4 regions of the Mesorhizobium sp. WSM3879 genome follow, and region 1 is predicted to be linked to each of the others. Evidence: predicted binding sites of a transcription regulator. Region 1 holds the regulator's gene; each other region holds the start of a gene.
What was found. Region 1 encodes LexA, which represses DNA repair genes until DNA is damaged. Its sites were predicted from a motif close to TGTTCNNNNTGTGTTCNG; they were not measured.

Region 2: the regulator LexA is predicted to act here: its motif matches at 1,309-1,326, upstream of recA (recombinase RecA).
Region 3: the regulator LexA is predicted to act here: its motif matches at 1,842-1,859, upstream of CK218_RS17160 (helicase-related protein).
Region 4: the regulator LexA is predicted to act here: its motif matches at 1,467-1,484, upstream of CK218_RS22945 (UvrD-helicase domain-containing protein).

Annotation. Positions count from the first base shown of each region.
Region 1 is NZ_NSFZ01000004.1:289,876-293,006, forward strand. It holds gene glp (gephyrin-like molybdotransferase Glp) at 1-879, shown strand, start outside; gene lexA (transcriptional repressor LexA) at 996-1,730, shown strand; gene CK218_RS11370 (ComEC/Rec2 family competence protein) at 1,714-3,131, opposite strand, start outside.
Region 2 is NZ_NSFZ01000004.1:479,988-483,118, forward strand. It holds gene recA (recombinase RecA) at 151-1,251, opposite strand; gene CK218_RS12330 (carbohydrate kinase family protein) at 1,532-2,470, shown strand; gene CK218_RS12335 (pseudouridine-5'-phosphate glycosidase) at 2,521-3,131, shown strand, end outside.
Region 3 is NZ_NSFZ01000007.1:61,918-65,048, forward strand. It holds gene CK218_RS17160 (helicase-related protein) at 1-1,651, opposite strand, end outside; gene CK218_RS17165 (beta-ketoacyl-ACP reductase) at 2,399-3,121, opposite strand.
Region 4 is NZ_NSFZ01000011.1:118,282-121,412, forward strand. It holds gene CK218_RS22945 (UvrD-helicase domain-containing protein) at 1-1,426, opposite strand, end outside; gene CK218_RS22950 (glucose/quinate/shikimate family membrane-bound PQQ-dependent dehydrogenase) at 1,609-3,131, shown strand, end outside.

The sequences.
Region 1 (3,131 bases):
CAGGAGAATGTCCGCGATCTCGGCGGCGGCGGCATCGAAGTGACCGAGCCGACCGCGGAGGGACGAAACGTCCGTCGCCGCGGCCTCGACTTCTGCGAGGGCGACCTGCTCCTCGAAAAAGGCCGCCAGCTCGATCCGGCGGCGCTTTCGCTGGCGGCATCGGCCAACCATCCGAGTCTCAACGTGGTGCGGCAGCCGCTGCTCGCCATCATCGCCACCGGCGACGAATTGCTGCCGCCGGGCAGCGCGCTCGGCCCCGACCAGATCATCTCGTCGAATGCCTATGGCGTCACAGCTACGGCCCAGTCGGTCGGCGCGCGCGCGCTCGACCTCGGCATCGCCGCCGACCGCAAGGACGCGATCGCGGCCCTGGTCAAGAAGGCGGTCAAGGCCGGCACCGACGTCATCGTCACGCTTGGCGGCGCCTCCGTCGGCGACCACGACCTGATCCACGACGTGCTGACCGGCGAAGGCATGCAGCTCGACTTCTGGAAGATCGCCATGCGTCCCGGCAAGCCGTTGATGTTTGGCCGGCTCGGCGACATTCGCTGCATCGGCCTGCCCGGCAATCCGGTCGCAAGCCTGGTCTGCTCGCAGCTGTTCCTGAAGCCGCTTCTGGCGCGGCTGGGCGGCCGGTCCTGCCGGCAGGAAATCCGCATGGCCCGGCTAGGCGTCGCAATGCACGCCAACGATCTCAGGCAGGACTATGTGCGCGCCGTGGTCCGCGAAGATGCGGGGGCGTTGATCGCAACACCGTTCGGCATCCAGGATTCCTCGATGTTGAGGATTCTCGCCGATGCCAATGGCCTGATCGTGCGCCAACCCTTCGCACCGGCGGCTGAAGCCGGCGAGGAATGCAGCGTTCTGATGTTACGCTGAACAAAACGTCAACACATTCACTAAACTTTAAACGGTTGCGGAACACAACTGGAACAGATAGTGTTTGTTCTGGGTTTGTTTTTCTGATTCTGGTTTCAGAACCCATGGGGGCCGCCATGCTGACGCGCAAACAACATGAACTGCTGATGTTCATCCATGAACGGCTCAAGGAAAGCGGCATTCCGCCGTCTTTCGATGAGATGAAGGAAGCGCTCGACCTTGCCTCGAAATCGGGCATCCACCGCCTGATCACGGCGCTGGAGGAGCGCGGTTTCATTCGCCGGCTGCCGAACCGGGCGCGTGCCCTTGAAGTGCTGCGCCTACCTGACTCGATCGCGCCCGGCCTCAATGCGGCGAAGAAATTCTCGCCGAGCGTCATCCAGGGCGGCCAAGGCAATCTCGGCCGCCAGATCAAACCCGCGGCGCCCGCCCGCACGCCGACGCCCAGCAATGACGACGACGCCGGTTCAGCCGTCTCCATCCCGGTGATGGGTCGCATTGCCGCCGGCGTGCCGATCGACGCCATCCAGCACCAGACGCATTCGATCACAGTGCCGCCGGACATGATCGCGGGCGGCGAGCACTACGCGCTCGAGGTCAAAGGCGACTCGATGATCGAGGCCGGCATCTTCGACGGCGACACGGTCATCATCCGCAACGCCAGCACTGCGAGCCCCGGGGAGATCGTCGTGGCGCTGGTCGACGACGAGGAGGCGACGCTGAAGCGCTTCCGCCGCAAGGGCGCCTCCATCGCGCTCGAGGCTGCCAATCCGGCCTATGAGACGCGCATCTTCGGTCCCGATCGCGTCAAGGTTCAGGGCAAGCTCGTCGGGCTCATCCGCCGCTACTGAGGGGCTGCGGCTTGGCTTCCTTCTCGGGCTTCTTGTAAGGCGCCAACCCCCTCGCCTCACGCGAGTAGCGCCGCTGTTCGTGCCAAGGGCGGTACGGTTTTTCGACGGCGTATTGAATGGTTGCTCGCGCCGTCGCCGATTGCGGATCGAAGAAGACGGCGGCACTGCCGTCGCGCGCGAGCTGCCGCTTGGTGACGACGAGGATACGTGGATCGCGGCAGGGATTGTAGGCCGTGGCGTCGTTGATGACGATGAGGTCTGCGAAGTCGCAGGCAGGCCGGGCAGCTTCGCGGTTCTCGGCGAGCGCGACGATCGCGCCTGATGGATGCCGGCCAATGCAGAGATCGCCCGTGCAGTAAAAGGGCGATCCAGGCGGCAGGTCGACCGGATCGGCCAAGTCCAGCGTGCCCTTGGCGAATGTCTCCGGCGGCACGATCGTTTCGGCCTTGAGCGCACGTTTCCAGTTATCGGTGGTGAACTCGTTGGAGCGGGCGCGATTGATGGCGAGTTCGCCGCCGCCGATCGGCATCGCCACCAGATGCGCGTCCTCCGAGATCAGCAGGTCCGGCGTGCGCACCTGCGGGATGATCATGACGGCCGCGGCAGCGAAAGGAATTGCGGTCAGCCTGAGCCACGTAGTCGCCATCGTGGCGATGACGAGCGCGATCGTCGCCAGCAGCACCGAATGGATCGAGATCAGGCCCACGGCATCGACCGGCGACCACTCCGAAATCCACGCCGAGATCGCGATCATCGCCGCCAGGCCCTTGCCCATCAAATAGAGGAAGGGCCCGTCGAAGCCGAACGGCATCATGACCGCGCTGGCGACGGCCAGAAACATCACGATCGTGACGATCGGCATGATCGCGAGATTGGCCAGCAGGCTGAGCGGCGAGACGCGCTGGAAATGCCAGATGGCAAACAGCGCCGTGGCACTTCCGGCAATGATCGACGTCATTGCGGCGCCACCTGCTCCGACTGCCAGTTTGTGCGACATGAACCGCAGGAACGAACGCTTTTCCGGCGGCGCTCTCACCTTGCCGGCGCGGTAGTCGGACCAGCCGGCATAGGCGCCGACAAGGGCGGCGGTTGCCGCGAACGACATCTGAAAGCTCGGGCCAACCACTTCATGCGGCGACACCAGGATGACGGCGATGGCCGAGATCGCCAAATTGCGCATCGTCAGCGCGGCGCGGTCGAAAAGCACGGCGATCAGCATGACGGCCAGCATGATGAAGCTTCGCTCGGCGGCGACCACCAACCCGGAGATGACGAGATAGGCGGCGATCGACATAAGCGCGATTGCCGCGGCATACTTCTTCACCGGCCGGCGTGACGAAAAATCCGGGAACAGCGCAAAGGCGCCGCGCAGCAGAAGCATGACCGTGCCGGCGACCAGCG
Region 2 (3,131 bases), 190 kb from region 1:
AAGGCCAATCCTCAGGCTGGGCGGCCTGTGCCCTCGCCCCCAAACGTAAACCGCCGGCACGAAGGCCGGCGGTTCGAACGCAGTACTAGGGAACTCGATTACATCAGCTTTAGATAATGGATCCGGATTATGGCCGAACTCCGGCAGTGCCTACATCGCGCCAGCCTCGTCCTCGAAGCTGTCGTCACCACCGCCTTCGGAGCCGCCGTTCTCGAGGAATTTTTCGGCGATCAGCCCGGCATTCTGCCTCAGCGCCAGCTCGATCTCGCGCGCTGTGTCCGGATTGTCGCGCAGGAAAAGCTTGGCGTTCTCACGGCCCTGACCGAGACGCTGCGAATTGTAGGAGAACCAGGCGCCCGACTTCTCGACCACGCCGGCCTTGACCCCGAGATCGACGAGCTCGCCGGTCTTCGACACGCCCTCGCCATACATGATGTCGAACTCGACCACCTTGAAGGGCGGAGCCAGCTTGTTCTTCACCACCTTGACGCGGGTCTGGTTGCCGACCACTTCGTCGCGATCCTTGACCGAGCCGATGCGGCGGATGTCGAGGCGCACCGAGGCGTAGAATTTCAGCGCATTGCCGCCGGTCGTGGTTTCCGGCGAGCCGAACATGACGCCGATCTTCATACGGATCTGGTTGATGAAGATGACCATGGTGTTGGAGCGCGAGATCGATGCGGTCAGCTTGCGCAGCGCCTGGCTCATCAGACGGGCCTGCAGGCCGGGCAGCGCGTCGCCCATCTCGCCCTCGATTTCGGCGCGCGGCGTCAGCGCCGCCACCGAATCGACCACCAGAACGTCGATGGCGCCGGAGCGCACCAGCGTGTCGCAGATCTCCAGCGCCTGCTCACCCGTGTCGGGCTGCGAGATCAGGAGGTTTTCGAGGTCTACGCCGAGCTTGCGGGCATAGACCGGATCGAGCGCGTGCTCGGCATCGACGAAGGCGCAGATACCGCCCTTCTTCTGGGCTTCCGCAACCGTGTGCAGCGCCAGCGTCGTCTTGCCCGAGCTTTCCGGCCCGTAGATTTCGATGATGCGGCCGCGCGGCAACCCGCCGACGCCGAGCGCGATGTCCAGCCCGAGCGATCCCGTCGGCACGGTTTCGATCTCGACCACCTGCTCATTGGCACCGAGCCGCATGATCGAGCCCTTGCCGAAAGCGCGCTCGATTTGCGACAGCGCCGCATCCAGAGCCTTTGATTTGTCCACTGCCTTATCCTCTACAAGCCGCAAACTATTCTGAGCCATGATACATCACCCCTTGGTCGTCAATGAAGGCCGGACAATCCGTGATCCCTGCCAGTTTGTACCTTTTTTGTTCTCATCTGGCAAGAGGCAGCAAATGACTGGAAAACAAACAATATCTGGATTTGTTCTATTTTTGTCTCATTAGAGATGGCGTGAACCAGTGCTGCTGATCCAAGCGAGATCTCGTTATCCGGGCGGCCCGAATCGCGACCCGATTGCGGGGCGATGCGCGGAAACCTAGTGTGCGCACGCAAACAATCAACGAGGTCACCTCCGCGGCATGCCGACATCCCCAAACATCCTGGCGCTGGGCGGCGCCCATATCGACCGGCGCGGCCAGGTCTCGGGCCCTTACGTGCCCGCCGCATCCAATCCCGGCATCATGCGCGAGGATGTCGGCGGCGGCGTCTTCAACGCGCTGCGCAGCATTGTGAAGCGCGGCGTCTCGGCCTCGCTGCTTTCGGTGCGCGGCGGCGATGCGGCGGGTGAGACCGTCGCATCGGCGATCGACGAGGCCGGCATTGCCGACCTTTCGGCGGTGTTCCTCGACCGCACGACGCCGAGCTACACTGCGCTGATCGACAGCGAGGGGGAGCTGATCGTCGGCTTTGCCGATATGGGCCTTTACGACCTCGCCTTCCCCAAGCAGATCCGCCGCGCCAAGGTGCGCGAGGCGATCGCCGAGGCAGACGCGATCCTCTGCGACGCGAACCTGCCGACGGCGGCCCTCGAGCGTCTGGTTGCGCAAGCCGGCGACAGGCCGATTTTCGCCATCGCCATCTCGCCGGCCAAGGTGGTGCGGCTAGCGCCGCTGCTCGGCAATCTTTCGCTGCTGTTCATGAACCGCCGAGAGGCGGCGGCGCTGGCTGGTGCGGATATTTCCGGCCGCGGTCTTGTCGGGGAACTCAGGCGGCTGAGCTTGACGGCAGGCGTGATCACGGCCGGCAGGGCTCCGGTGCTCGGCTTCGACCAATCGGGCGTCTTCGCCATCGACCCGCCCTCCCCGCGACGAGTTGCCGACGTAACCGGCGCCGGCGACGCCCTGACCGGAGCAACGGTTGCCGCGCTGCTGCGCGGGCTGCCTTTGCGGAAGGCACTGCGCGAAGGTGTTGCCGCGGCGATGCTCGCCATCGAGAGCGCCGAGGCGGTACCGTCTTTCACCGCCGGCAGTTTCGGCCAGGCGCTTGCCCTTGTGCCCGAGGCACGGGTGGTGGCATAGGGCCACAAAACTATCTTGCCGGAGTGTTTTCTCCGGAGTGGAGAACGGACATGACGCCCGAAACCGCCCGCCCCTTCATCGACATTCATCCGCCAGTGGTGGAGGCGCTTGCCGCCGGGCGGCCTGTGGTGGCGCTGGAAAGCACCATCATCACGCACGGCATGCCATACCCCGACAATGGCGCGATGGCCGCCAAGGTCGAGCAGATCATCGCCGATGGCGGCGCGGTGGCGGCGACGATCGCCGTGGTCGATGGCCGCATCAAGATTGGCCTTTCCGATGGCGAGCGCGAATCGCTTGCCATGACCGGCGACGCCATGAAGCTGTCGCGTGCCGATATCGGCTTTGCCGTCGCCCAAAAGCGCACCGGCGGCACCACCGTGGCCGCCACCATGATCGCCGCGCACATGGCCGGCATAAAGGTCTTCGCCACCGGCGGCATCGGCGGCGTCCACAAGGGCGCCGAAAAGAGTTTTGACATCTCGGCCGACCTCGACGAGCTGGCGCGCACGCCGGTCGTCGTCGTCTCGGCCGGCGCCAAGGCGATCCTCGACATCGAAAAGACGCTGGAAGTGCTGGAGACGCGCGGCGTGCCAGTCATCGGCCATGGCTGCGAGACCATGCCGGCCTTCTGGTCCAGGCAATCGCCCTTCCGCGCGCC
Region 3 (3,131 bases), on a different contig from region 1:
CGGCGCGCGCCTCGAACTCAGCCGCGAGCGCCTTCTGGGCAGCGGTGCGCACCGCCTTGGCGTCCTCGCCGCCGGCGCTCTGGTCGGCGGTGAAGCGGAATCCCTGCAGCTCGCCGACGTGATGGCCTTCGACGAGCACGGTTCCGGTTGGGCTGATTTCAGCTTCAGGCATGGTATTTTCTCTAAGGCGCCGCATGAGGACGGAAGTCCTGCGGTCTACGAAGCGTTTCGTCAACCGCTCATGCAGTGCATCCGACAATCTGTCTTCGATTTCGCGCGTCTTTTCCTGCCAGTGTAGCTGATCGGCCAGCCAGCCCGGTCGGTTGGAGACGAAGGTCCAGGTGCGGATCTGGGCGATCCGGTGCGACAGCGTGTCGATATCACCATCCGTGGTGTCGGCTCGCCGCACCTGCTCGGCCATGTAATTCTCATCGACATGGCCATGGCGTGCAAGGTCCATGTAGATCGAGGCGATGAGGTCGGCATGCTGGGCGGGCGCGATCTTGCGGTAGTCCGGCAGCGCGCAGGCTTCCCACAGCAGCGCCACGCGCTCCCTGCCGGTGGCAAGCGTCCTGATGTCGGCGTCGCGCGACAAATGTTCCAGCGCCTGAGCGTCGACCGCCGGCAGTGCCCGGGTCAGCCCTTCGACCGGCGCGTTGGTCTCGATCGAGCGTTTCAGGGCATCGAGGCTGGCAAAATCGAAATCGGCGGTGCGCCACTGCAGCACCTTCACCGGGTCGAAATCGTGCGCCTCGATCTTCTTGACCAGATCCTCGTCGAACGGATCGACCTGGCCGGTAACGCCGAAGGTGCCGTCGCGCAGGTGTCGGCCGGCACGCCCCGCGATCTGGCCTAGCTCGGCGGCGGTCAGGTTGCGGTATTGGTAGCCGTCGAACTTGCGGTTCTGGGCGAAGGCGACGTGCTCGAGGTCGAGGTTCAGGCCCATGCCGATGGCATCGGTGGCGACCAGATAGTCGACGTCGCCCGACTGGAAGATCTCCACCTGGGCATTGCGGGTGCGGGGACTGAGTGCGCCGAGAACGACGGCAGCACCGCCCTGCTGGCGGCGGATCAATTCGGCGATGGCATAGACCTCGTCGGCGGAGAAGGCGACGATCGCCGTGCGCCGCGGCAGGCGGGTGAGCTTCTTCGAGCCGGCATAGGCAAGATGCGACAGCCGCGGCCGCGTCACCACCGAGACGCCCTTCAGCAGGCGTTGCAGGATGCCGTGCATGGTGGCGGCGCCCAGAAGCAGCGTCTCCTGGCGGCCGCGCAGATGCAGGATGCGGTCGGTGAAGATGTGGCCGCGTTCGAGGTCGCCGGCGAGCTGCACCTCGTCGATGGCGACGAAGGCGGCATCGGTCTCTCGCGGCATCGCCTCCACGGTGCAGACGGAATATCTCGCGCTCGCCGGCACGATCTTCTCTTCGCCGGTGATCAGCGCCACCTTGCTGGCGCCGACCTTCTCGCAGACGCGTGTATAGACTTCGCGGGCAAGGAGCCTCAGCGGCAGACCGATGATGCCGGTGTCGTGCGCTACCATGCGCTCGATGGCGAGATGGGTCTTGCCGGTGTTGGTGGGGCCGAGCACGGCCGTCACGTCGCGGCCGGAAAGGATCAGCGGCTGGGAGGGTTTCGGCTGGATATTCATCGGCTCGGAAATGAGGCTTTCTGCCGCTTGTTGTCGGGGACGCGGCGGTTCCGTCGCGTGTGACAGGGCACACATAGGGATTTCAGACGCGAAGCGAAAGCGGAATGTTCCCATCAAGGGAAAGCGGAATGTTCCCATCAAGAGATGGCGCGACGACAGGCAAGGTCAAAATCCGCGGTTGATTAACCGTTGGAACGAGTCTGGAACGAATCGGCGACGAATCACTGACTCACTCTGATTCAGGTTTTGTTCACGGCTACATGTGGATTTTTTGGCCATGAGTCTCACCACATGCTGAATCTGTGAATTGGCCCGTTTCGTGCTTGGCTCGCGCTGGTGCCGGAGCGTCGTTAACCTTTGTGGGAGAGCGACCGCGACGGACTTGAGCGCGGCCGCGAACATTATGAAATGGTTGATCTTTCCTAATCGTCGTTAATCTTTTTCGCGCTGTTTCCGGCGTTGCCCGTTAACTTTTCGGCCAAAGCCGGAACGAATCGGCGACGAATCAGCGATCTGCAAAAATTCCCGGTTTGTTCACCCCTAGATATGGTGTTGTCCACAGCTTGTGCACCGAAAAATTCACAGCATGTGAACCGGGTTTCCACAGGGCGCGAGGAGGCCGTTAAGTATTGCGTTCCAAATTGAGGCATGCCCACCCGGTGCCGCCGGAGCGCAGACAAAAACAGGCGGCCCGTTTGCGGCGGGCCGCCTGCCATCGGTGTCAGAAGAGTTCAGCCGAATAAGATCTCAGGCGAAATACTGGCCGCCATTGGCGCTTATCGTCGAGCCGGTGATGAAGCCTGCGTCTTCCGAGGCGAGGAAGACGACGCAGCGCGCAATCTCCTCCGGCTCGCCGAGACGGCCGACCGGGATCTGAGCGATGATCGATTCCCGCACTTTTTCCGGCACGGCCATGACCATGTCGGTGGCGATGTAGCCTGGGCAAACAACGTTGACGGTGATGCCGGCGCGGGCGCCTTCCTGGGCAAGCGCCTTGGTGAAGCCGATATCGCCGGCTTTCGAGGCCGAATAATTGACCTGGCCCATCTGGCCTTTCTGGCCGTTGATCGAGGAGATGGTGATGACGCGGCCGAACTTCCTATCGCGCATGCCGTTCCATAGCGGATGCGTCATGTTGAAGACGCCGGAAAGGTTGGTGTCGATGACCTCCTTCCACTGCTCGCGGGTCATCTTGTGGAACATGGTGTCGCGGGTGATGCCGGCATTGTTGACCAGCACCGAGACCGGACCGAGATCGGCCTCGACTTGGGCGATGCCGGCGGCGCAAGCGTCATAATCGGCGACCGACCATTTGTAGACGGGGATGCCGGTCTCGGCGTTGAATTTCTGGGCCGCCTCGTCATTGCCGGCATAGTTCGCGGCGACCGAATAGCCGGCATTCTTCAGGGCCACCGATATCGCCGCACCGATGCCGCGCGATCCGCCCGTGACGATTGCTACCTTGCTCATGCATTTCCTC
Region 4 (3,131 bases), on a different contig from region 1:
CGCGGTAGCTCAAGCCGAGCGTGATGAAGCGGTCTTCGAAGGCGCGCATCTGGAAGGACGCGCGCACCAGGATCGCCATATCGTTGAGGTTGTGCTTTTGCCGCTGGTAGGCCTCGATCGCCTCGCCGATGGCGCGCGCCTCTTCCTCCGAATCCCAGGCGGCATGGACATGCACCTTATCGTCCTCGGGGTCGTTGCGGTCGGTGAACAGCGTCTTGCCGAAGCGGCCCTCATTGTGGGCGATAAGATGCGAAGCCGCACCCAGTATATGCGCGGTGGAGCGGTAGTTGCGCTCCAGCCTGATGATGGTGGCGCCCGGAAAATCCTTGTCGAAGCGCAGGATATTGTCGACCTCGGCGCCGCGCCAGCCATAGATCGACTGGTCGTCGTCGCCGACGCAGCAAATGTTGACAGTGGATTGACGCCGGTTTCCCTCCCCCTTGAGGGGAGGGTGGCCGGGTGAAGCCCGGTCGGGAGGGGTCCTCGCGGCAGTGCTCGACGCTCCGGCGCCTGATGACTGGGCGGCGCCTTCCGCGGCGACCCCCTCCGTCCGCTTCGCGGACACCTCCCCCTCAAGGGGGGAGGATTGCGGCCTCTGCGCCAACAAGCGCAGCCACATGTATTGAGCGGTGTTGGTGTCCTGGTACTCGTCGACCAGGATGTATTTGAACTTGTGGTGATAGTCCTTCAGCACGTCCGGATAGGCGCGGAAGATGCGGATCGGGTGATAGAGGAGATCGCCGAAGTCGCAGGAATTCAGCGTCTGCAGCCGTTCCTGATAGGCCTTGTAGAGCTGGCGCCCCTTGCCGTTGCCGAAGCTGCGCGCGTCGCCTTCCGGAATCTCGTCGGGGCCAAGGCCCTTGTTCTTCCAGTTGTCGATCATCTGCGCGAAGGTCTTGGCCGGCCAGCGCTTGTCGTCCAGACTTTCGGCTTGGATCAGCTGCTTGATCAGCCGGACCACGTCATCGGTATCGAGGATGGTGAAATCGGATTTCAATCCGGCAAGCTCGGCATGGCGGCGCAGCAGCTTGACCCCGATCGAGTGGAAGGTGCCGAGCCAGGGCATGCCCTCGACATTCTGCTCGCCGATCAGCAAGCCGATGCGCTGCTTCATCTCGCGCGCGGCCTTGTTGGTGAAGGTGACGGCGAGAATCTGCGAGGGGAAGGCCCTGCCGGTGGCAAGGATGTGGGCGATTCGCGTGGTGAGCACCCGCGTCTTGCCGGTGCCGGCGCCGGCCAGCACCAGAACCGGGCCTTCGGTCGTTTCAACAGCGAGCCGCTGTTCGGGATTGAGGCCGTTCAGATAATCGGGCGCACGGTTCTGCGCGTTGCGTGCGGCCATGGCGCGCGCGGCAAGACCGGATGGGGCGGCGGGCCGCGCATTCGGTTCGTCAAAAAAGGGCATGTCTTCCGAAAAGCCGGACATCGCCCCCGAATGTAGTGATTCGGCAGCGAAAGGCCAGAAGTGTCTCCGTTTTGTTCTAGTTGTTCCTGTTCGGGGCCGCCTTGACAGGCGCAACTTGCGAGAGAAAGCTGCCAACAGGGCAGGGACGGCAAGCCGTTGCCTCAGAGGCGCCGCAAGCGCGCAACAGTCGAAGGAGTATCGTCTTGGCTGTCACCATCACCTCCCTCGTCCTTTTGCTTATCGGCCTGGTCCTCGGCGGCGGCGGCATCTGGCTGGTGACGTTGGGTGGCAGCTGGTACTACCTGATTGCCGGACTGGCCTTCCTGATCACCGCCTGGCTCGTTTTCCGCCGCAGATCGACAGGGCTCTGGCTCTATGCCGCGATCGTGCTCGCCTCGCTGTGCTGGGCGGTGTGGGAAACCGGCTTTGATTGGTGGCAGCTCGGCCCGCGCGGCGGCATCATCGTTCTCATCGCGCTCTGGCTGCTGACGCCATGGGCCAGGCGGGGATTCACCGGTCCGGACGGACGCGCTCCGCTCATCCTGGCGGTGCTCGCATCGCTTGCAGTGGCCGGCTATTCGATGACCGCCGATCCGAAGGACATCGGCGGCACGCTCAACACCGATAAGGTGACGCCGACGGCCAATCTCGGCGGCGACATGCCGGCGGGCGAATGGCATTTCTACGGCCGCACGCCGTTCGGCCAGCGTTACTCGCCGCTCGCTCAGATCACGCCGGATAATGTCGCCAAGCTGCAGCCGGCCTGGACCTACCGCACCGGCGACATGAAGGGTCCGGACGACATCGGCGAGACGACCTATCAGGTAACGCCACTCAAGGTCGGTGATGCGCTCTACATCTGCACGCCCCACAATTTCGCCATCGCCATCGATGCCGCGACCGGCAAGGAGAAATGGCGCTACGACCCGAAGATCAAGCTCGATCCCAACCGCCAGCACCAGACCTGCCGCGGAGTTTCCTATTACGCCGATGCGAAGATCGCGGCGGGCCAGCCCTGCGCGGCACGCATCTACCTGCCGACTTCGGACGCCCGGCTGATCGCTCTCGATGCCGCGAACGGGCAAGTTTGTCCGTCCTTCGCCGAAGGTGGCACGCTGAACCTGATGGCCAACATGCCCTTTCCGAAGTCGGGCTATTACTATTCGACCTCGGCGCCGCTCATCCTCGCCGGCAAGATCATCGTTGGGGGCGCGGTCAACGACAATTATTCGACCGAGGAGCCGTCGGGCGTCATCCGCGCCTATGACGCGGGCACCGGCGCGCTGTTGTGGAATTGGGATTCCGGCAAACCGGATCAGACGACGCCGCTGCCGGCGGGGCAGAACTACACCAACAACTCGCCCAACATGTGGTCAACGGCGAGCGCCGACGAGAAGCTTGGCCTGCTCTACCTGCCGCTCGGCAACCAGACGCCCGACCAGCTCGGCATGGGCCGCAGCGCCGATGTCGAAAAATTCTCCTCCTCGATCACTGCGCTCGACCTCAACACCGGACAGTTGCGCTGGGTGCGCCAGACGGTGCATCACGACCTGTGGGACATGGACGTGCCGGCGCAGCCGACGCTGGTCGACATCACGACGGGGAGCGGCGTGGTGCCGGCACTGGTAGGGCCGACCAAGCAGGGCGATCTTTATGTGCTCGATCGGCGCAATGGCGAACCGATCATTCCGGTGAAGGAAGTGCCGGCACCGGGCGGAGCGATCGA